Regions from separate parts of the Thermobispora bispora DSM 43833 genome, predicted to be linked through region 2. Evidence: riboswitches for the same ligand, from Rfam matches in the RefSeq annotation. Region 2 holds a riboswitch; the other holds the start of a gene.
What was found. A riboswitch is a leader RNA that binds a small molecule or an ion and turns the genes downstream of it on or off. The one in region 2 is predicted to bind glycine.

Region 1 (11,698 bases), 880 kb from region 2:
GCGCTGCTGGTCCTCGCCGGGCTGTCCGACTGGCTCGACGGGAAGCTCGCCAGGGCCTGGAACCAGACGAGCAGGCTCGGCCGCGTGATCGACCCGCTCGCCGACCGGCTCTACATCATCGCCACGCTGATCGGCCTGGTCCTGCGGGAGGCCATCCCCTGGTGGCTGGCGATCGCGGCGCCGCTGCGCGACGTGGCCCTGCTGTGGATCCCGCCGCTGCTGCGCCGCCTCGGCTACGGCCTCGCCCCGCCGGTCCACTTCCTCGGCAAGGCGGCCACGGCCGCGCTCATGTACGCCTTCCCCCTGCTCTTTCTCGCCTCCCACCACGCCTGGTACGCCGAGATCTGCTGGATCCTCGGATGGGCTTTCGCCATCTGGGGAACTGGTCTGTATTGGTGGGCCGGGGTGTTGTATGTGGTTCAGGTCCACCGGCTGACGAAGGGGTGACCGTGAAGGCCGTCGTCATGGCGGGCGGGGAGGGGACACGGCTCCGGCCGATGACCGCCACCCAGCCCAAGCCCCTGCTTCCGATCATCAACAAGCCGGTCATGGAGCACGTGCTGCGGCTGCTGAAGCGGCACGGCTACACCGAGACCGTCGTCACCGTGCAGTTCCTCGCCCCGCTCATCCGGAACTACTTCGGGGACGGGGACGAGCTCGGCCTGACCCTCCACTACGCCGCCGAGGAGATCCCCCTCGGCACCGCGGGGAGCGTGCGGAACGCCGCCGACCGGCTCCGGGACGAGCGGTTCCTCGTGATCTCCGGTGACGCGCTCACCGACATCGACCTCACCGACATGCTCCGGTTCCACCTGGAGCACGAGGCGCTGGTCACGATCGGGCTCAAGCGCGTGCCGAACCCGCTGGAGTTCGGGATCATCATCGTGGACGAGCGCGGGCGCATCCAGCGGTTCCTGGAGAAGCCCACCTGGGGCCAGGTGTTCTCCGACACGGTCAACACCGGCATCTACATCATGGAGCCGTCGGTGCTGGAGGAGGTCCCGCCCGGCCGGGCGGTCGACTGGTCCTCCGACGTCTTCCCCCGGCTCCTGGAGAAGGGCTGCCGGCTGTACGGCTACGTGGCCGAGGGCTACTGGGAGGACATCGGCACCTTCGAGAGCTACCTGAAGGCCCAGGCCGACGTCCTGGAGGGCCGGGTCAAGGTCGACATCGACGCGTTCGAGCTCGCACCGGGGGTGTGGACGGCCGAGGGCGCCTCCGTCGACCCCGAGGCCGTGCTGAAGGGCCCGCTCTACATCGGCGACTACGCCAAGGTCGAGGCCGGCGCGGAGCTGCGGGAGTACACCGTGCTCGGCAGCAACGTGGTGGTCAAGGAGGGCGCCTTCCTCCACCGCGCCGTGGTCAACGACAACGTCTACATCGGCCCCGGCGGGCACCTGCGCGGCTGCGTGATCGGCAAGAACACCGACGTCATGGCCCGGGCCCGGATCGAGGAGAACGTGGTCGTCGGCGACGAGTGCGTCATCGAGGCGGAGGCCTACGTCTCCTCCGGGGTGAAGATCTACCCGTTCAAAACGATCGAGGCCGGGGCGGTCGTCAACACCAGCGTGATCTGGGAGTCCCGCGGGCAGCGCAGCCTCTTCGGCCCGCGCGGCGTCTCCGGGCTGGTGAACGTCGAGATCACCCCCGAGCTGTGCGTACGGCTGGCGAGCGCGTACGCCACCACCCTGAAGAAGGGCGACACCGTGGTCACCTCCCGGGACGCCTCCCGCGCCGCCCGGGCGCTCAAGCGCGCCGTGATCAGCGCCCTCAACTCGAGCGCGATCAACGTGCTCGACCTCGAGGCGACCCCGCTGCCGGTCGCCCGGTTCCACACCGCCCGGCAGGACGTCAGGGGCGGGATCGCGCTGCGGACCACGGCGGGCGACCCGCAGAGCGTGGACATCGTGTTCATGGACGAGACCGGCGCCGACCTGTCCCAGGCGGCCCAGCGGAAGCTGGAGCGGGTCTTCACCCGGCAGGAATACCGCCGGGCCTTCCCCGGGGAGATCGCCGAGCTCTCCTTCCCGGCGCGGGCGGTCGACACCTACGCCCGGGAGCTGCTCCGCTGCGTGGACATCCGCGGCGTGAAGGAGAGCAACATGAAGGTCGTGGTCGACTGCGCCGGCGGCACCTCCTCGCTCGTGCTGCCCAGCCTCCTCGGCCAGGCCGGGGTGGACGTGCTCACCGTGAACAACCGGCTCGACGACGCCGCGCCCACCGAGACCCTGGCCGCGCGCCGCCGCGACCTGCAGCGCCTCGCCGAGCTCGTCGCCTCCTCCCGGGCCGCCTTCGGCGTGCGGTTCGACCCGGTGGGGGAGCGGATCTCCCTCGTCGACGAGAAGGGCCGGCTGATCAGCGACGAGCGGGCCCTGCTCGTCCTGCTCGACCTGGTGGCCGCGGAGCGGCGCGGCGGCCGGGTCGCCCTGCCCGTCACCACCACCCGGGTGGCCGAGCGCGTGTGCCGGTCGTACGGGGTTGAGGTCGAATGGACCGCGACCAGTCTCGATACGCTCACGCGGGCGGCGAGCCATCCGGATATGATCTTCGCGGGGGACGGGCGCGGTGGCTTCATCGTCCCCGAGTTCGCCCCCACGCTGGACGGCCTCGCGGTCTTCCTGCGTCTGCTCGGACTGGTCGCGCGGACCCGGATGTCGCTCAGCCAGATCGACGCCCGGATCCCCGAGGCCAAGATGCTCAAGCGAACGGTCCCCACCCCGTGGGCGCACAAGGGCACCGTGATGCGGTCGGTGGTGGAGGCCGCCGAGGGCTACCGTCTGGACACCACGGACGGTGTGCGGATCGTGGAGGACGATGGAAGCTGGGCGCTCGTGCTACCGGACCCGGCCGAGGCGGTCACCCATCTGTGGGCCGAGGGGCACGACATGGACACCGCGCAGGCGCTGCTGGAGCGCTGGGCGCGCGTGGTGGAGCAGGCGGCGGGCGCCAGGTGAGCGCTTCCGGTCCGGCGGGCGCGCCGCCTCTGGGCGGCGCGCGCCGGCCGCCCTCGATAGGGTCGTGCCGGTGGCGTCCGCCCGGCGCCATGGTGCGGCAGGGAATCCGTGTGGCGGGATGGACCACAGGGACCACATGGTTGTAGCGTTGGTCAGTCCATGTCCTGCCATGCTTCTTGACCACTGTTCCCTGATCAGCGTAAGTTGCGGCATTCGCAGTCTGAGCAAGTCGTGAGAGAGGCCGAGCCGATCGATGCCCAGCGTCTACTGCACGCAGTGCGGTCACGCCAACCCCGAGGACGCCCGTTTCTGCTCCCGATGCGGGACGCCGCTGAGCAGGGCGACGCAGGTCGCCGCCGACACGACCTCGACGATTTCACTTGAGGCGCTCGAGGCCGAGGCGGCCCAGACGCTGCTGCCGGATCGGTCGGTCGTGGAGCAGCTCCCGCCCGGCACCGCGCTCCTGGTGGTGATGCGCGGCCCGAACGCCGGTAGCCGGTTCCTCCTCGACAGCGACCTCACCACGGCGGGCCGGCACCCCGAGAGCGACATCTTCCTCGACGACGTGACCGTCTCCCGGCGGCACGCGGAGTTCTACCGGCGGGGCGGCCGGTTCACCGTCCGCGACGTCGGCAGCCTGAACGGCACCTACGTCAACCGGGAGCGCATCGAGGAGGCGCCGCTCGCGAGCGGCGACGAGGTGCAGATCGGCAAGTTCCGTCTGGTGTTCCTCACGCGCGGGCCTGGAGGGCAGTGAATCGGTGAGGAGGGAGGATCATGGGCGCGCAGGCCGTACGGGCGTTCATGAGCATCGGGGAGGTGCTCGCCCAGCTCCAGGGCGAGTTCCCTGACATCACCGTCTCCAAGATCCGGTTCCTCGAGGGCGCCGGGCTCATCGAGCCGCAGCGCAGCCCGTCCGGGTACCGCCGGTTCACGCACAAGGACGTCGAGCGCCTGCGGTACATCCTCCGGGCGCAGCGCGACCACTACCTGCCGCTCCGCGTGATCAAGTCACAGCTGGAGCAGCGCGACGCGCTGACCGAGCCCGGCCCGATCCAGGCGCCCCCGGTCAAGATGACCCGGGAGGAGCTGCTCAAGTCGGCCGGGATCGACGAGGAGCTGCTCGGCGAGATGGAGGCGTACGGCCTGGTCACCCCGGTGGCCGGCCACTACGAGGGCGAGGCGCTCGAGGTCGCCCGTAAGGTCGCCGCGCTCACCCGGTTCGGGCTGCAGCCGCGGCACCTCAGGGCGATCAAGGTGGTGGTCGAGCGGGAGGCCGCCATGATCCAGCACGCGGTGGCGCCGCTCATGCGCCGCCGCAAGCCCGGAGCGATCGCCGAGGCGGACGAGGTGGCACGGGAGATCTCCGGACTTCTCCAGGATTTGCACAACTCATTACTGCGTGACGGTGTTCGCGGCGTCCTGGGCAGATGAGGGACGCAATTGCAGCCCTGCGGTGTTACGTTGAATGCCAGGTGATATGCCGTAACGCTTGAGACGGAGCCGCCCGTGTTGCAGATGGAGGTCGTGGGGGTTCGCGTAGAGATGCCCACGAACCAGCCGATCGTCCTCCTGAAGGAGAGGGACGGCGATCGGTACCTGCCGATCTGGATCGGCATGACCGAGGCGACCGCGATCGCGCTGGCGCAGGCGGAGGAGCCTCCGCCCCGGCCGCTCACCCACGACTTGTTCCGGGACGTGCTGAACGCGCTCGGGGTGCAGCTGCAGACGGTCAACATCGTCGCCATCAGGGACGGGATCTTCTTCGCGGATCTCGTCTTCTCCAACGGCGTCGAGGTGAGCGCCCGGCCGTCGGACTCGATCGCGCTCGCCCTCCGCACCGGCGCGAAGATCTACGCCGCCGAGGAGGTCATCCAGGAGGCTGGGGTGACCATGCCGAGCGACCAGGAGGACGAGGTAGCGAAGTTCCGGGAGTTCCTGGACAAAGTCACCCCGGAAGATTTCGGTCGAGCGGGCTGACACTTCCGGCGATTCGGGAGATTAGCCTTCACGACGCGCCGGACAGGGTCGTTGACTGACGATGCGCCCGGTCCTACGGTGCAAGGGAAACCACGGTTGTAGTTCACGAACCCCCAGATCAGACCGTGGGACGAGGGAAAGCCGGAGGTCCGCAGTGGCGGTCAGCAGCGGCGAGGGTAAGACGGCCGGCAAGCACGACCCGGTCCGGGAGTCGGCCCGGGAACGGGCCGGCGAGGAGGGTCTGCTATGCGACGAGCAGCCGGTGACACTGCCCGAGGACATCGGTTACCGCGGCCCCACGGCGTGCGCAGCGGCGGGGATCACCTACCGGCAGCTCGACTACTGGGCGCGCACCGAGCTGGTGACGCCGACGATAAGGGCGGCGAACGGCTCGGGCACCCACCGGCTCTACAGTTTCCGGGACATCGTCGTCCTCAAGGTCGTCAAGCGGCTGCTCGACACGGGGGTGTCCCTGCAGCAGATCCGCACCGCCGTACGGCACCTGCGCGACCGGGGCGTTCAGGACCTCGCGCAGATCACGCTGATGAGCGACGGGGTCAGCGTCTACGAGTGCACCTCGGCCGACGAGGTGATCGACCTCCTGCAGGGAGGCCAGGGGGTGTTCGGCATCGCGCTCGGCCGGGTGTGGCGCGAGGTCGAGGGCTCGCTCGCCAAGCTGCCCGGTGAGCGGGCCATCCCCTCCGGCGGCGAGGCCGAGGCCGACCACCCGGCCGACGAGCTCGCCCGCCGGAGGAGGGCGCGCAAGACCGGGTGACCGAGGTGTCCGGCACCCGGTTGAGGGTAGAGTGACACCGCGCCGGCGACCCCGTGCGGGAGAGACCCCTGTTCGGCAGGGGCGCCGAAGGAGCAACCTTCTCCCCGGAATCTCTCAGGCACCCGTACCGCACGGGCGAGGCAACTCTGAAGAGCAGGCCCACCCGGCAGGGTGCGGCCTCACCGAAGGGGAAAGCCGGGCCCCGGCGGCCCGGTGAAGCTCTCAGGTCGGGCGACAGAGTGGGGAGACCGCAGCGAGGGCCGTGCCGTGCCACCGGACACGGCGGACGCCATGGTCTCGACCCGCCGAGGAGGCACCTGTCATGACCGACCGAGTTACGCTCTCCGACCTCGCCACCCCGCCCTTCGCCACCCGGCACATCGGGCCGTCCGACGCCGACCGGGCCAAGATGCTCGAGGTCGTCGGGTACCGCTCCGTGGCCGAGCTCGTGGCCGCCGCCACGCCCGAGGCGATCCGCACCGGCACGCCGCTCGATCTCCCCGAGCCGGCGAGTGAGGACCAGGTGCTCGCCGAGCTCCGGGCCATCGCGAGCCGCAACCGGGTCCTCACCTCCATGATCGGACTCGGCTACTACGACACGATCACGCCGGCCGTCATCCTGCGGAACGTGCTGGAGAACCCCGGGTGGTACACCGCGTACACCCCGTACCAGCCGGAGATCTCGCAGGGGCGCCTGGAGGCGCTGATCAACTTCCAGACCCTCGTCTCCGACCTCACCGGCCTGCCCGTCGCCGGCGCCTCCCTGCTGGATGAGGCGACCGCGGCCGCCGAGGCCATGGCGCTCGCCCGCCGCGCGGGCAAGGCGAAGTCCCAGGTGTTCGTGGTCGACGCCGACGCGCTGCCGCAGACCAAGGCGGTGCTCGCCACCCGCGCCGAACCGCTCGGGATCACCATCGTCGAGTCGGACCTCACCGGGGAGCTCCCCGAGTGCTTCGGCGTGCTGGTGCAGTACCCGGGGGCGAGCGGCCGGGTGGCAGGCTTCCGTGAGCTCGCCGAGCGGGCGCACGCGGCCGGGGCCATGGTGATCGCCGCGGCCGACCTGCTCGCGCTCACCCTGCTCGTGCCCCCGGGTGAGCAGGGGGCGGACATCGCCGTCGGCTCCACCCAGCGGTTCGGCGTGCCGCTGGGGTACGGCGGCCCGCACGCCGCCTACATCGCGGTGCGGGACGGGCTGCAGCGCCAGCTCCCCGGCCGGCTCGTCGGGGTCTCCAAGGACGCGGACGGGCGGCCCGCCTACCGGCTCGCGCTGCAGACCCGGGAGCAGCACATCCGCCGCGAGAAGGCCACCAGCAACATCTGCACCGCGCAGGTCCTGCTCGCCGTGGTCGCGGCGATGTACGCGGTCTACCACGGGCCGGACGGGCTCCGCCGGATCGCCCGCCGGGTCCACCGCCACGCCGCCGTGCTCGCCGCGGGCCTGCGCGCGCTCGGCGTGGAGGTGGTGCACGACCGGTTCTTCGACACCGTGCTCGCCCGGGTGCCCGGGCGTGCCCGCGAGGTGGTCGCCGCGGCCGAGGAGGCCGGGATCAACCTGCGCCTCGCGGACGACGACCACGTTGGCATCGCCTGCGACGAGAAGACCACCGCGGAGCACGTGCGGACCGTGTGGCGGGCCTTCGCCGGGCCGGACGCGGAGGTGCCGGTGCCCGCCGACCTGGACCTGACCACCCCGGACGCGCTCCCCGCCGAGCTGCTGCGCACCTCGGAGTTCCTCACCCACCCGGTGTTCAACTCCTACCACTCCGAGACGGCGATGCTCCGCTACCTGCGGCGGCTGATGGACAAGGACCTCGCCCTCGACCGGTCGATGATCCCGCTCGGCTCCTGCACGATGAAGCTCAACGCGACCACCGAGATGGAGCCGATCACCTGGCCGGAGTTCGCGGGCATCCACCCGTTCGCCCCCGCGGACCAGGCCCGGGGGTACGCCGAGCTGATCTCCTCCCTCGAGGGCTGGCTCGCCGAGATCACCGGGTACGACAAGGTGTCCATCCAGCCGAACGCGGGCTCCCAGGGCGAGCTCGCCGGGCTGCTCGCGATCCGGGGCTACCACCGCGCCCGCGGGGAGGCGCAGCGCGACGTCTGCCTCATCCCGTCCTCGGCCCACGGCACCAACGCGGCGAGCGCCGCCATGGCGGGCATGCGGGTGGTCGTCGTCGCCTGTGACGCGGACGGCAACGTCGACATGGCCGACCTCGCCGCCAAGATCGAGGCGCACCGGGACACCCTCGCCGCGATCATGGTGACCTACCCGTCGACCCACGGCGTGTTCGAGGAGACGATCACCGAGATCTGCGCCCGGGTCCACGAGGCCGGGGGCCAGGTCTACGTGGACGGCGCCAACCTCAACGCGCTCGTGGGGATCTCCCGGCTGGGCGAGCTCGGCGCGGACGTCTCGCACCTCAACCTGCACAAGACCTTCGCCATCCCGCACGGCGGGGGCGGCCCCGGTGTCGGCCCGGTGGCGGTCAAGGCCCACCTCGCCCCGCACCTCCCGGCGCACATCGCGGCCGCGCCGTACGGCTCGGCGAGCATCCTGCCGATCTCCTGGGCGTACATCCGGATGATGGGGGCGGACGGGCTGCGCCGGGCCACCGAGCAGGCGATCCTGTCGGCCAACTACCTCGCCGCGCGGCTCCGGCCGCACTACCCGGTCCTCTACACCGGGCGGGGCGGGCTGGTGGCCCACGAGTGCATCATCGACCTGCGCAAGATCACGAAGGAGACGGGGATCACGGTCGACGACGTGGCCAAGCGGCTGATCGACTACGGCTTCCACGCGCCGACCATGTCGTTCCCGGTCTCCGGGACGCTGATGATCGAGCCCACCGAGAGCGAGGACCTCACCGAGCTCGACCGCTTCGCCGACGCGATGATCGCCATCCGGCGGGAGATCGACAAGGTGGCGTCGGGCGAGTACGACCGCACCGACAACCCGCTCAAGAACGCCCCGCACACGGCCGAGCACGTGGCCGCGGACGAGTGGCCCCACCCGTACTCGCGGGCCGAGGCGGCCTACCCGGTCCCCGGGCTGCGGGCGGCCAAGTACTGGCCGCCGGTCCGCCGGATCGACCAGGCCTACGGCGACCGGAACCTCTTCTGCTCCTGCCCGCCCGTGGAGGCGTATCAGGACTGACCCGCCGGCAGCCCGCCCGCTCCGGGCGAGCGGGCGGGGCCAGGCCGGGCCCGGGCCGATAGGGGAGCGGCGCGCGTCGCCGGATGGCCGTGTGGCGGTCGAGCGACCCGGCCCGGTGGCGCCCCGGCGCGCGCCACGCCATCCCCGTCTTGCGCCTTCGACGTGCCACGACGGTGCGTCCGCGGGCCTCGCCCGGTGGCGCCCGCCGCGCGCCACGGCATCATGCCGCGGCCCGCTCCGGGTGGGCGGACGGGGAGCCCGGGCCGGGGTCCCTGGCCGGTGGGGGAGCCGCGCGCGGCGGCCCGCAACGGTGCCCGGCCGAAGGCGCGTCGGGAGCCGTGCCGTGCCGGGCGGTTCCGCCACGGCGCGGTACGGAGGCTCGTTAGGATCCTGATGATCTTCAGGACACGAGCGACCTTTGCGAGGCTCCTCCATGACGGCCATCGACTCCGAGCGGCGGATGGGCGAGGCGCGCCGGCTCGCCGAGCACGGTGACCTGGAGGCCGCCGCGGCGATCCTGGCGGAGATCGCGGCGGACGAGAGCGCGGCGGACCGGGAGGAGGCCGCGCTCGGGCTCTCCGTCCTCGCCGAGCGCATGGCCGAGCGGGCCCTGGAGGAGGGAGACCCGGAGCGGGCGGCGGACGTGCTGCGCGCGGCCCTGGCGGTGGAGTCCGTGGCCGACCGGGCGCGGCTGCGCGTCCTGCTCGGCATCGCCCACCTGGAGCTCGCCTGCCGCGAGTTCGCCGGCGCCTTACCGGACGGCGGCGGGGGAGAAGGCGACGCCGAGACCGGTGCGCTCGCCATCGAGCTGCTCGCCCGGACCCTGCCGCTGCGGGGCCGGGACGCCGACGCCGCCGCCGTCTGGCGGTACGGGCTCGGCCACCCCGATCCCGAGCTCGCCGCTCAGGTACGGCTCCGCCTCGGCCGGGACGTCCGCCCGATGGTCGAGGTGGGCGAGGACTGAGCGGCGCCGTACGGCGCGGGCGGTCAGCGGCGGCGCCGCCCGAGCGCGTTGGCGACGTTGATCGCGATGATGCCGGCCCAGGCGGCGAACATCCCGAGCGGGCCCGCGGTCTCGGCCGCGATCGCGGTGAGCGGGACCGCGATGCCGAGCGATCCCAGGGCGAGGATCAACCCGCCGCCGTCCTTCGACCGCTTCGGCCCGCCCTGCGCCTCGAGCTGCGCGGCGACCTCCTGGCGCACCCGTTCGGTGATCTGTGCGTCGATCTTGTCGAGGAAGGAGGCGACCAGGGCGTCGTCGTACTCGGGCCCGAGCTCGCGGCGGGCGCCGATGACGGCCTCGAGATCCTGCCGCTGCGCCGGGGTCAGCGGGGACCGCGGCGCCGCCGAGGACAGCGGATCATATGAGGCCGCCGGGGTGGCCGGTTCGGGTGATGAAGTCTCCGTCACGAGAGCCATTCTCGCCCATGCCCCACCCGGGTTGTTATCCCCCGTCAGGCGGACCGGCATCCGCACGGAGGAGGAGCCGGGCCCGCCCCCGAGGCGGACTAGCGCGGCCGGGAGCCCGCTCGCCGGAGACACCTCGCCTGGTCCGCCGTGCCGAGAGCCCTCGTGGTGAGCGGGCCGTCGTGCCTCGTGGTGAGCGGGCCGCCGCACCGGCCGGTCGTCGGTACGGTCGTGGCATGGAGATCGCGACCCCGCATGGCCCGGCGCTCGCCGAGGTGGACGAGCCGGCCGAGCCCCGGTTCCTCCTGGTGCTCACCCACGGTGCGATGGGCGGCATCGACTCGCCCGACCTGCTCGCGGTCCGGGACGCCGTGCTCGGCTCCGGCGGCGCGGTGGCCCGGGTCGTCCAGCCGTTCCGGCTCCGCGGCGCCCGCGCGCCCGGGTCGGCGGCGAAACAGGACGAGGCCTGGGTCGCGATCGTCGAGGCGCTGCGGCGGCGCCACCCCGGCCTGCCGCTCGTCCAGGGCGGCCGGAGCAACGGCGCGCGGGTGGCCTGCCGTACCGCCTGCGCGGCCGGGGCGGCCGCCGTGATCGCGCTCGCGTTCCCGCTCCACCCTCCGGGCAGGCCGGAGCGCTCGCGCGCGGACGAGCTGCGGAGCGCGGGATGCCCGGTCCTCGCGATCTCCGGAGGGCGGGACCCGTTCGGCATACCGGACGAGGCGGACGTCACCCGCCTGGTGGTCCTGCCCGGGGAGGGCCACGATCTGTCGAAGGACCCGGCCCGGGCCGGGGCCGAGGCGGCCCGCTGGCTGGCGGAGCGGATCCCGGCGGGCTGAGCCGGGGCGCGCCGCGGCGTGACGCGGGCGCGCCGGGACGCTACGCCGCGCCGACCGCGACGTCGGTCGGCCGGTGCGGGGCGATGACCCCGCCGTCGGGCAGCAGCTCCCCGGTGTCCTCGAAGAGCACGACGCCGTTGCAGAGCAGGCTCCACCCCTGCTCGGGGTGGGCCGCGATCACGCGGGCGGCTTCGCGGTCGGGCGCGTCCGCGCCGGGACAGGGCGGGTCATGGGGACACATCGCCGACGCTCCGTTCGGGGTCGAGGTGGTGGTGAACGGATGTCCATGGATCGGCAGGCTCGTCCCGCGGCGGAGGACATCGGCCGGGAGGCGGCCTGCGGAGCGGAGATGACGGACACCAGTCTGCTCCCCGCCGCCCGGGGCACGACATAGCCCTTTCGGGCGGTTTCCGCAGATCAGGAGGGCTATGGGCGGGTACCGGACCCGTCCCGGGCCCAGCCGGAGATGCCGGCGATGAGCGCGTCGAGCCCTTCGGCGAACTCCCGCTCGCCCTCGGCCGTCCGGACCTCGCGGACCTCCGCGTCCGGGTCGGCCCAGCCGGACCGCTGGAGCTCCACGGCGACGCTG
Region 2 (11,698 bases):
GTCCCCAGGTCGTAACCGGTCTCGGCGTGGGTGGTGACGTCGACGCCGGTGGTCTCGGCCTCGACGGAGACCCGGAAGCCCATCGTCTTGTCGATGATCTTCCCGATCACCCAGGCGAGGACGAAGGAGTAGAGCCCGACCACGACCGGTCCGAGCGCCTGCTTGCCGAGCTGGGCGAACCCGCCGCCGTAGAACAGGCCGGTGCCCTGCGGATCCACGGCCGGGTAGGCGGCGAAGAAGCCGAGCGCCACGGCGCCGATCGCACCGGCCACCAGGTGGACGCCGACGACGTCGAGCGAGTCGTCGTAGCCGAACCGGTACTTGAGCCGGACCGCGTAGGCGCTGGCCGCACCGGCGATGGCGCCGAGCACGAGCGAGGCCCACGGGTCGATGAAACCGCACGCGGGGGTGATGGCGACGAGGCCGGAGACCGCGCCGGAGGCGAGGCCGAGCGTGGTCGAGTGGCCGTCGCGCAGCTTCTCGACGAGGATCCAGGAGCCGGCCGCCGCGGCGGTGGCGACCTGCGTGTTCATGAAGGCCAGCCCGGTGATGCCGTCGACGGCGAGCTCAGAACCCGCGTTGAACCCGAACCAGCCGAACCACAGCAGGGTCGCACCGAGCAGCACGAGGGGGAGGTTGTGCGGGCGCATCGGCTCCCTCGGCCAGCCGGTCCGCTTGCCGAGCACGAGCGCGAGGGCGAGACCGGCCGCACCGGCGTTCACGTGGACCACGGTGCCGCCGGCGAAGTCCTCGATGCCGAGATCGCCGAGCCAGCCGCCGCCCCACACCCAGTGGGCCACCGGGAAGTAGACCAGGGTCGCCCAGGCGATCGTGAAGACCACCCACGCGCCGAACTTGGCCCGGTCGGCGATGGAGCCGCTGATCAGGGCCACCGTGATGATCGCGAAGGTGAGCTGGAACGCCGAGAAGACGAGCGTCGGCATCCCGGTGCCGTCGTCCGCCGTGGCCGTGTCGACGACGCTCTGCAGCCCCAGCGCGCCGAACCCGCCGATGAAGCTGTCGAGGGCTTCGTTGCTGTTGCTGGTGAAGGCGAGGGAGTATCCGTAGAGCATCCAGATGATGCTCACGGTGATGATGCTTACGAACGACATCATCATCATGTTGAGGACGCTCTTCGCCCTCGTCATGCCCCCGTAGAAGAAGGCGAGCCCGGGCGTCATGAGCAGCACGAGTGCCGTCGCTGTGATCATCCAGGCTGTAGTGCCGCTATCGATCTTCATCCGATGCGACCCCTCCTAGGCGATGGCTATGGCCGTTCTCTCCCGCGAGCGGCGTCGCCCCGGAGACAATCGGCCGGCTGGCGCAGTCATTGCGAAAGCTTGATCGCCAGGAGTTTCAGCGCGCGGATCACGGCGTTTCGCACCGGTAAAATCCGCAGGCCGATCTTTTCGGTCGTGTTTCACAGCCTGCACGCCGGAATTCACGGTGATATGGAAACGCGCACGCCCGGGGCCGGGGTGCGCGTAATGGAATGCCCGGTTATCGAAAAATCGGCCGGCCGGCGGTCGGCGAGAAGCCGCCGGACGGCCGGGCGGGGGATGGTCCGGCGCGACAGCGGGGACGGCCCGGCGCGGCGGCGCGAGGTCCGGCTCAGCGGCACGCGGTCCGGCTCAGCGGCACGCGGTCCGGCTCAGCGGCACCGGCCGCGCGGCGACCGGTCCCCGGCGGGCCGCCCGGCGCGGTACGGCTCACGCGGGAGGCCGCCCGGACGCCGGTGCGGGCTCACCCGCGTGGCCGGGCGGGCCCGGCGGCACGGCGCGCACGAGGTCGCGCGCGGGCGGTGGTACGGCTCACGCGGCCGCCGTGGCCATCTTGCGCAGGTGCCGGAGGGCGTCGCGCTCCATCCGCCGGGCCCGGTCCCGGCCGATGCCGTACCGCTCCCCCACCTCGGTGAGGGTGTGCTCCTTGCCGTCGACCAGGCCGTAGCGCCAGCGGAGCATCTCGCTGAGCCGGCCGTCCAGGTCGGTGAGCCACCGTTCCAGCCGCTCCTTGTCCAGCGTGTCGATGGCCTGCTGCTCGGGGTCGGCCCACGCGTCGTCCGCGATCATGTCGCCCAGCTCGGTCTCGTCCTCCTCACCGACGCCGAGCTGGAGGGAGACCGGGTCGGACGCCCAGCGCCGCAGCTCCCGCACCCGTTCGATCGGCATGTCGAGGACGTCGGCGAGCTCCTCGTCGGACGGCTCCATCTCCTGCTCGGCGAGGATGTCCCGGCGGACCCGCATCAGCCTGGTCATCTGCTCACCGGCGTGGGTGGGGAGCCGGACCGGCCGTCCCTGCTCGTGGATCGAGCGCCCCACGGCCTGCCGGATCCACCAGGTCGCGTAGGTGGAGAACTTGTACCCCCGCCGGTAGTCGAACTTCTCCACCGCCCGCACCAGGCCGACGTTGCCCTCTTGGACGAGGTCGATCAGGGGCATGCCCCGGCCCGCGTACTTCCGCGCCACGGCGACCACCAGCCGGAGGTTGGCCTTGATGAACTCGTCCTTGGCCCGCCGCCCTGAGATGGCGATCCGCTCCAGCTCCTCGTCGGTCGCGTCCCCGATCCTCGGCTCGGTCAACGCGCTGTCGAGCAGGTACTCCGCGAAGAGACCGGCCTCGATGCGCTTGGCCAGTTCCACCTCCTCCTCGGCGGTCAGCAAGGGAACCCGCCCGATCTCGGCCAGGTAGGTCCCCAAAAGGTCCCGCTCGGAGGTGGCCTGGTCCTGCGTCAGATTCCCCGTCGCCATTTGGCTCCTCTTCCGCCACGCCGTCGGTGAAGCCGATCCGGGAACCACGACGCTCGGCGCGGGCTCCCCCGACTTCTCGGTTCTGATCCGACAACGGTCGGGCACCGGGTAAAGATTCCAGAAATCGATACGACCGCGGAATGGTTCTTTCTTCCTCCCCAAGGAGGATGCGATCTGCGGAAAATCCGCGTTCGGTGTGATCTCGCGCGGTGGAGATCGCAGAGATCTTCCTCACACGATCCGCCGGCCGCCCCGCCATACCTGTGCGATGAGCGGAACCCCCGGCCGGTAGGCGAGGTGGACGTAGGACGGCGCGTCGAGGATCACCAGGTCGGCGCGGGTTCCCACGCGGAGCATGCCCACGTCGGTCCGGCGCAGCGCCTTGGCGCCGCCGAGCGTGGCCGCGCGCACCGCCTCCGCGGGGGTCATCCCCATGTACCGGACCGCGAGCGCCACGCAGAACGGCATCGAGGTGGTGAACGACGAGCCCGGGTTGCAGTCGGTGGCGATGGCCACGGTCACCCCGGCGTCGATCAGCCGCCGCGCGTCCGGGTACGGCGAGCGGGTGGCGAACTCGGCGCCGGGCAGCAGGGTGGCGACCACCCCGCTGTCGGCGAGCGCGGCGATGTCGGCGTCGGTGAGATAGGTGCAGTGGTCGGCCGAGGCCGCGCCCATCTCGCAGGCGAGCCGCACCCCGGGGCCCTCCCCGAGCTGGTTGGCGTGCACCCGCGCCTGCAGGCCGGCCTTGATCCCGGCGGCGAGCACCTGCCTCGCCTGGTCCTCGTCGAACGCGCCGCGCTCGCAGAACACGTCCACCCACTTGGCGAACGGCAGGCAGGCCTCGAGCATGGGGCCGGCCACCAGGCGGACGTACTCGTCCGCGCTCATCCCCCGCGGCACCACGTGGGCTCCGAGGAAGGTCGTCTCCTCGGTGAACTGCCGGGCGATCTCCAGGCAGCGGCGCTCGTCCTCGACGGTGAGCCCGTACCCGCTCTTGATCTCGACGGTGGTGGTGCCCTGCTCGGCCATCTCGGCGACCAGGAAGGCCGTGTTCGTGACCAGCTCGGGGATGGTGGCCTTCCGGGTCGCGGCCACGGTGTCGTGGATCCCGCCCCCGGTGTACGGCTCGCCCGCCATCCGGGCGACGAACTCGCCGGTCCGGTCGCCGGCGAACACGAGGTGGGTGTGGCTGTCGACGAAGCCGGGGATGACCGCGCGCCCCTCGGCGTCGACGCGCTCGTCCGCGGCCGGCGCCCGGGACGACGGCCCGATCCAGCGGACCACGCCGTCCTCGGCGACCAGGGCCGCGTTCTCGATCTCCTCACGCTCCGGGTCCGCCGTGAACAGCAGCCCGATGTGGTCGAACACCGTCGCCGTCATGCCGCTAGCCCCACGCCTTCGATGTTCGCCACGGCGGATGCGCGGCAAACGTCCCGTTAAGCGGAGCTTCGCGGTGTACGCGGGAAGGGTGGGGCGGCCGGGCAGCGCGACGGAAGGGTCACCGCGGCCGGCCTCGGCCCGCGCGCGGGGAACGGCTCCCGCGCGACGCCGCCGAAGCACACGGGGATGCGCGGGACTTCGCCGGGGGACGCGGGGAACGGCTAGCCGAGGCGGGCGAGCGCCTCCCGCAGGAGCCGGCCCACGTCGCCGAGCACGTGGCGGCCGTCCTCGACGATCCGGCGGCCGCCGGAGATCACGGTGTGCACGTCGGCCGCGGTCGCGGCGAACACCGCGGTCTCCGCCGCCCAGGGCCCGGCCGCGCCGGCCGTACGGGCCGAGTCGAGGCGGATCGCGACGAGGTCGGCCCACGCCCCCGGGGTGAGGCACCCCGCGTCGGGGAACCCGAGCGAGGCGTGGCCCGCGGCCGTGGCCGCGGTGAGCAGCTCCGCGGCGGTCCAGCGCGCCCGCTCCCCGGTGGTCAGCCGCTCGTCGAGCTCGACCGCCCGGGCCTCCTCGAACATGTCGACCACCGCGTTGCTGTCCGTGCCCAGCGTGAGCGGCGACCCGGCGAGGAAGAGCTCGCGCAGCGGGCCGACCCCGTCGGCGAGGTCCCGCTCGGTGGTACGGCAGGCGCACACGTGCGTGGACGAGCCGCCGAGGAGGGCGATGTCCACGTCGGAGACGTGGATGGCGTGGACCGCGGTGGACCGCGGCCCCAGCGCGCCGTGCTCGTGGAGCACCTGGACCGGCGTGGCGGAGTAGGCGTCCACGCACGCCTCGTTCTCCGCCCGTTGCTCGGAGACGTGCATGTGCAGCGGGGCGTGGTTCCGGTGCGCGAACTCGACGACGACCGGCATCTGCTCGGGCGGGACCGCGCGCACGGAGTGGATGGCGGCGCCGATCTCCACCTCTTCGTCCCCGGCGTAGCGGGCGGCCAGGTCCTCGGCCCGCGCCGCCCAGCGGTCCACGGTGCGGTCGCTGAACCTGACCTGGGTGCCGGTGAGCGGGGCGCCCACTCCCCCGGTGAGGTAGCAGGTGTCGAGCAGGGTGATCCGCAGCCCGGCCTCCTTCGCCGCGCGGATCACCGCGTGGCCCATCTCGTTCGGGTCCGCGTACGGCACGCCGCCCGGCCCGTGGTGGAGGTAGTGGAACTCCCCCACGCAGGTGATCCCGGCGAGCGCCATCTCGGCGAAGGCCGCGGTGGCGAGGGCGGGGAGGGTGTCCGGGTCGAGCGCGGCCGCGAGGTGGTACATGCGCTCGCGCCAGCCCCAGAACCCGCCCCGCTCGTTCTGGGTCCGCCCGCGCAGGGCCCGCTGGAACACGTGCGAGTGGCAGTCGGCGAACCCGGGGAGGGTGAGCCCGGCCAGCCGCACCGCCTCCGGAGGGGCGGGCGCGCCGGGCCGCACGTCCGTGATCCGCCGGCCCTCGACCTCGATGACGACGCTCTCCGCGACCTCACCGGCCGGGAGCCACGCCATCTCACACCAGTAGGTCGTGTGCACGGATCCTCCTCCAGGAGGATCCTCCCCACGCACGGCCCGGGGATTCCGGCGCCCGGGGATCGGCCTCGCGCCCGGCCGCGCGCCGCGGGGCGGGCCGGGCGCCGCGCGGGCGATCCGGCGGGCGCGATCGGGGCTCTCGCCGGGCCGGGCGGCGTGATCAGTTGAGCCGGCCGCCGGCCGGGCGGATGGTGATCTCGGTGATGTGGGCGTCCGGCGGCGCCTCGAGGGCGGCGAGCACCGCCCGCGCCACCGACTCGGGGCTGAGGTACTTGTCCGGCTCGTACGGCCCGCCCTCGTGCGCGCGCACCGCGCGCTGCATGTCGGTGTCGATGCGGCCCGGGTAGATCGTGGTGACCCGCACGCCGTGCGGCTGCTCCTCCAGCCGGAGCGCGTCGGCGAAGGCGCGCAGCGCGAACTTGCTCGCCGCGTAGCACCCCCAGCCGGCGCCGGCGCGCTGCCCGGAGCCCGAGTTGATCAGCACCACGTGGCCTCCGGCCGCCCGGAGCGCCGGGAGCAGCAGGCGGGTGAGCTCGGCCACGGCGATCACGTTGAGCTCGAACGTCTCCCGCCACGCCTCGGCCGGGAGGTCGGCCACCTGGCCGAGCCGCGCGATCCCCGCGCTGTGCACGAGCACGTCGAGCCGGTCGATCCCGGCGACGTCCGCCTCGGTGACGGCGGTGAGCTCGACCGGCCAGGGGCGCGCGCCCAGCTCGCCGCAGAGCCGCTCCAGCCGGGCGCGGTCCCGCCCGCCGAGGATGAGGTCGTGGCCGGGCGCGAGCGCGCGGGCGATCGCCTCCCCCACCCCGCGGGAGGCGCCGGTGATCAGAGCCGTGGGCCGCATGATCCCAGCTTAGGGGCGTGCCGGGCGTGACGGACGGCGCGCCCCGGCCCGGGTCACCGCGGCGAACGGCCTCACCACGGCCACTCACCAGGGCGGACGGCCTCGCCAGCGGCGGGCGCCGGCGTCCGGTGCTCGCCCGGCCGCGCGGGCACCTGGCGAAGCCGGACTCAGCCTTTGCCGCGCCCGACCGCTGTCCCGACCGGAAACCGGGAAAGCTCCGGGTGCGTAACCTCTCCTTCACACCGCGGACCGAGCGCGCGTGCGGCCATGCCCGGGAAACCGCGGGCCGAAGGCGGGGCACTCGGTGCGCCGTCACCGGGTGCCCCGGCCTCGGCCAGGCGGGCGGCTCCCGCCACCGGGCCGGCCTGGGCTGACTCCTTCCGGCCCCGCGACCGCGGCCGGGCGGACGCGATGACCCCTAGAGCCACGCGATGACGCCGGGACGCCCGGGCCCGGCCGGATGAGGCCGTCGCGGGAGCGATCGTGCGGCGCTGCCGGTCGCCGTGCCGGCGGCGCGGCCAGGCGAAGCCGGGCCCCGGTCAGTCCACCTCGGGCACGTCCATGCCGAACTCGATGTCGCCGTCCTCGACCCGGCGCAGCTTGATCTCCTCCACCCAGGCGTAGGCGAACCGCCGGATCGCGGTGATCCGCTCCTCGTCCACGCCGTACCGGGTGAACGCCTCGTCGGCGAGCTGATCGACGGTCTCCAGCCGCTGGACCAGCTCCTCCGTGCGCCACTCGTCCGCGTGCCGCGCGCCGAGCCGCTCCAGGTCGCGGAAGCCGTACCGGTCACCGGCCGCGGCCACGTCGATGAAGTCCCGGGGCAGGCCACGGTCGTGCAGGGCGCGCACCGCGAGGCCCACCGCGTCGTCCAGGCCCACGACCAGGCAGACCCCGGCGTCCAGCGGGGCGTCCCGCAGGTCCTCCCGGGACAGCTCGACCGCGCACGACCACCCGGCGATCTCGTCGGTGACGAGCACCCGGGCCATCCGGGGGCCGCCGGCCTCGGGCTCGGCGGAAAGGCCCCGCTCCCGGAGGGCGGCGGCCATGGCCGCGGCGGGCTCGGTGATCGGCGCCCGGTGCGCGGTCACGAGGCACAGGTCGTCGGCCCGCCGGTCCGCGCAGCCGTGGGCCTGCAGCGCGTACCCGCCGGCGAGCAGCAGGCCGTACCGCTCGCGCACCCGGCCGGTGTCCTCGATGATCCGCAGATGGACGGCGGAGGGTCTCACGGCTGGGGGTCCTCATCTGACGGGCCGGACCGGGGAGGCTCCGCCGGCCGCGTGCCCGGCCGGCTAGCCACGCACACCGTAACGCAAGCGCAGCAGCCGCACGGTCTCGATGATGGCGTGCCACGTGAGGCAGAGCTCGGCCTCGGCCCGCTCGGTTCGCGCCTCGGCGGCGAGCACCCGGTCGCCGGTGAGGCACGCCGCCTCCCGTTTCACCCGGGCGGCGGCCTCCTGGAACGCGAAATGCTCCCGTGTCTCCACCGCGGCCACCCAACCTTCCGAATGATCGTCCCGGGGGACGAATACCCACATGCCGCCGCGGAGATACCCGAACCCCCTGGCCGCCCGGAGCGTCGCGGAGGCCCGGGCCGCCGGGCCGTACCGCTGGGCGGCCACCGGGCCGTACGGCGGGCACGGGACCGCCGGGCCCTCGGCCGTACCGCCGGGCACCGGAGTGCTCCATGCTCGGCCGTACGCCGGGACCGGACCGCCCGGACCTCGCCCCGGCCGGCGGGGCGGGCCCGGCCACGGACCCCGGCGCCCCGGCCGATTCCCCCGCACCGGCCGCATCCCCGGCGCCCGGCCCGCTCCCGGCCCGGCCGGCCACGGTATGGGCAGGGGACATCACAGGCCGGGATGCGGTCCACTAGGCTGGCAGCGCACCGATGACCCCGCGCGGGAGAGCGTCCTGGCAGCCGGTCAGGACCCCTGAAGGAGCAAGCCCTCCCCGCGAACCTCGCAAGGCAAAGGACCGCGCGGGCTAGGTGTCCTCTGGAAAGTGGGCCGTGCGGCGGCGTCCCGCGGGACCGGCCTGGCGTGGTCGGCGCTCGACCGCGAACAGGAGCGGATCCGGTGGGATCGCCCAGGGTCCCGCCGAAGGTGAAAGTCCGTTAAAACACGGGCGAAGCTCTCAGGCGCCGATGACAGAGGGGGAGGATGCTTTCGTCCGTCCTTTCCGAGGTGCGACCATGTCCCGACCCACCCCTTTGCGCGAGGTGCATGAGCGCTTGGGCGCGACTTTGACCGACTTCGCCGGCTGGCTGATGCCGCTCCGCTACGGGAGCGAGTCCGCGGAGCACCGGGCGGTGCGCACGGCCGCCGGGCTGTTCGATCTCTCCCACATGGGAGAGATCTTCGTGACCGGGCCCCAGGCGGGCGAGGCGCTCGATTACGCTCTCGTCGGCCATCTGAGCGCCCTCGCCGAGGGCCGGGCCCGGTACACGATGATCGTCAACGAGCACGGCGGGATCATCGACGACCTGATCGTCTACCGGCTCGCCGGGGACGAGTACCTCGTCGTCGCCAACGCGGCGAACACCGCCACGGTCGCCGCGGAGCTGACCGCACGGGCCGGGTCCTTCGACGCCCAGGTCACGGACCGATCCGCCGAGTACGCGCTCATCGCCCTCCAGGGGCCGAACAGCGTGGCGATCCTGCAGAAGCTCGCCGACACGGACGTGGCCCCGATCCCCTACTACGGCGTCCGCTCCGGCACGGTCGCCGGGACGCCCGCGCTGATCGCCCGGACCGGGTACACGGGGGAAGATGGTTTCGAGCTGTTCGTCCGCGCCGAGGACGCGGTGGCGACGTGGCAGGCCCTCACCGAGGCCGGTACCGAGCTCGGCCTGGTGCCCGTGGGCCTGGCCGCCCGGGACACGCTGCGGTTGGAGGCGGGCATGCCGCTGTACGGCAACGAGCTGAGCACGGAGCTGACGCCGTACGACGCCGGCCTCGGCCGGGTGGTGCGGCTCGACAAGCCCGGCGACTTCGTGGGCCGGGCCGCCCTCGCCCGCGCCGCCGACACCGGCCCGACCCGCCGGCTCGTCGGGCTGGTGGCCCGCGGCCGCCGGGTGCCCCGCAGCGGCTACCCGGTGCTCCGCGATGGAAGGGTCGTGGGAGAGGTGACGAGCGGCGCTCCCTCCCCCTGGCTCGGCAAGCCGATCGCGATGGCCTACGTGTCCGCCGATGCCGTGGAAGAAGGCGGAGAGCTCGCCGTGGACATCCGCGGCCGCCAGGAACCGGTCGATGTCGTTGAGCTGCCTTTCTACAGGAGGAGCAAGTGAGCAGCATCATTCCCGAGGACCTGAGCTACACCAAAGAGCACGAGTGGGTGGCTGAGCAGGAGGACGGCGTCACCGTGACCGTCGGCATCACGGCGTACGCCACCGAGCAGCTCGGCGACGTGGTGTACGTCCAGGTGCCCGAGGTCGGCTCCACGGTCACGGCCGGTGACGCGGTCGGCGAGGTCGAGTCCACCAAGTCGGTCAACGACATCTTCTCGCCGGTGACCGGCGAGGTGGTGGAGATCAACACCGCGGTGCTCGACGACCCCTCCCTGCTCAACTCCGACCCGTACGGCGAGGGCTGGCTCTTCAAGGTCCGGGTCGAGGAGATGCCGGACGACCTGCTCTCCGCCGAGGAGTACCAGGCGCACATCTCCGGGCAGTCCTGACCGGCCTCGGCGCCCCGGTATGGCGAGGGAGAAGACCGCGGGCGCCGGGCCCATGACCGCCTCGGCAGGGGACGGCGGGAGCCTCCCCCGCCGTTCCGCCGCGCGGCACCGCGGGCGAGGCGCGGGCGGTGGCCATCGGCGCGCCCGGCGAGGTGATGCCCGGTGAGCAGGGGACTCCGCATCGATGCGGCGCGGGTGCTCCGGGAGCACCGGGCCTTCCTGGTCGTGCTGGCGCTCGGCGTCACGCTGCGCGGCCTGGCGGTCCTCGGCTACCGCCCGGCGCTGTGGTTCTGGGCGGACTCGTTCGCCTACCTCAGCTCCGCGCTCGACCTGCGCCCGCTCCCGTCACGGCCGTCCGGTTACTCGCTGTTCTTATGGCTGCTGAGCCCGGCGCGCGACGTGGCCGTGGTGACCGTGGTCCAGCATCTGCTCGGCCTGGCCATCGCCTGCGGCATCTACGCCGTGCTGCGCCGCCGGACCCGGCTGCCCGGGTGGGCGGCCGCGCTCGCCGCGGCGCCGGTGCTGCTCGACGCGCACCAGGTGCAGCTCGAGCACCTGATCATGGCCGACCTGCTGTTCTCGGCCCTGGTCGTCGCCGCGGTCGCCCTGCTGGTCTGGCGGCCGGTGCCGTCCGCGTGGCTCGCCGGCGCGGCGCTGTTCCTGCTCGGGCTCGCGTCGATCACCCGCACGGTCGGGCTGCCGCTGATCGTGGTCGCCCTGGTGCTCATCGCCCGGGCGGGCTGGCGGCCGGTGCTCGCCGGGGCGGCCGCGGCCGCCGTGGTGCTCGGCGGCTACGCGGTCTGGTACCGCAGCGCCCACGGGTCGTTCGGGCTGGGCGGCAGCAACGTCTGGCTGTGGTCGCGGACCATGACGTTCGCGGACTGCTCGGTGATGAGGCCTCCGCGCGAGCTCGCCGTGCTCTGCCCGTCCGAGCCGCGGCTCGCCGCCCCCGCCTACATCTGGGACTCCCGCTCCCCGCTCCAGCGGGTCAAGGGCGAGGACCGGGAGCGGCTCACCGGGGAGTTCGCCCGGCTCGCGATCCTCAGCCAGCCCCTCGACTTCCTGCGCACCGGCCTGCACGACGCCCTCTGGGCGTTCGAGTGGGAGCGCCGGGTCTACCCCTCGCGCGGGTGGCAGAGCGCGTACGTCTTCCCCCGCTCGGTCAAGCCGTTCAGCGACAAGGTCGCCTCGGCCGGCCGTACCGCCACCGAGCTCACCACCGCCTACCAGGGGTCGAGCGGGGCGACCCGGGTGGTCGAGCCGTACGCGGGCTGGCTGCGTGCCTACCAGGAGCACGGTTTCGTGCGCGGCCCGATCCTCGCGGTGATCCTGCTGATCGGGCTCGGCGGCGTGGTGGCGCGGCGGTGGAGCGTGCTGCTGCCCTGGGCGGCCGCGGTGGTGCTGCTCTTCCTCCCGCCGCTGATCGCCGCCTTCGACCACCGGTACGTGGTGCCCGTGGTGCCGCTCGCCTGTCTCGCCGCCGGGCTCGC

Region 1: another riboswitch for glycine. It lies ahead of gcvP (aminomethyl-transferring glycine dehydrogenase); the one in region 2 lies ahead of gcvT (glycine cleavage system aminomethyltransferase GcvT).

Annotation. Positions count from the first base shown of each region.
Region 1 covers NC_014165.1:1,960,555-1,972,252, forward strand. Annotated here, with positions in the region: gene clsA (cardiolipin synthase ClsA) at 1-447, shown strand, start outside; gene TBIS_RS08420 (mannose-1-phosphate guanyltransferase) at 450-2,954, shown strand; gene TBIS_RS08425 (FHA domain-containing protein) at 3,208-3,711, shown strand; gene ftsR (transcriptional regulator FtsR) at 3,732-4,388, shown strand; gene TBIS_RS08435 (bifunctional nuclease family protein) at 4,464-4,934, shown strand; gene TBIS_RS08440 (MerR family transcriptional regulator) at 5,089-5,709, shown strand; glycine riboswitch at 5,756-5,849, shown strand; glycine riboswitch at 5,850-5,957, shown strand; gene gcvP (aminomethyl-transferring glycine dehydrogenase) at 6,032-8,866, shown strand; gene TBIS_RS08450 (hypothetical protein) at 9,300-9,830, shown strand; gene TBIS_RS08455 (hypothetical protein) at 9,854-10,276, opposite strand; gene TBIS_RS08460 (alpha/beta hydrolase family protein) at 10,510-11,109, shown strand; gene TBIS_RS08465 (DUF5999 family protein) at 11,150-11,350, opposite strand; gene TBIS_RS08470 (TetR/AcrR family transcriptional regulator C-terminal domain-containing protein) at 11,536-11,698, opposite strand, start outside.
Region 2 covers NC_014165.1:1,082,795-1,094,492, reverse strand. Annotated here, with positions in the region: gene TBIS_RS04830 (ammonium transporter) at 1-1,241, opposite strand, end outside; gene TBIS_RS04825 (sigma-70 family RNA polymerase sigma factor) at 1,812-2,747, opposite strand; gene hutI (imidazolonepropionase) at 2,979-4,127, opposite strand; gene TBIS_RS04815 (formimidoylglutamate deiminase) at 4,349-5,689, opposite strand; gene TBIS_RS04810 (SDR family oxidoreductase) at 5,847-6,530, opposite strand; gene TBIS_RS04805 (hypothetical protein) at 7,070-7,759, opposite strand; gene TBIS_RS18975 (hypothetical protein) at 7,823-8,017, opposite strand; glycine riboswitch at 8,423-8,520, shown strand; gene gcvT (glycine cleavage system aminomethyltransferase GcvT) at 8,725-9,819, shown strand; gene gcvH (glycine cleavage system protein GcvH) at 9,816-10,208, shown strand; gene TBIS_RS04785 (hypothetical protein) at 10,371-11,698, shown strand, end outside.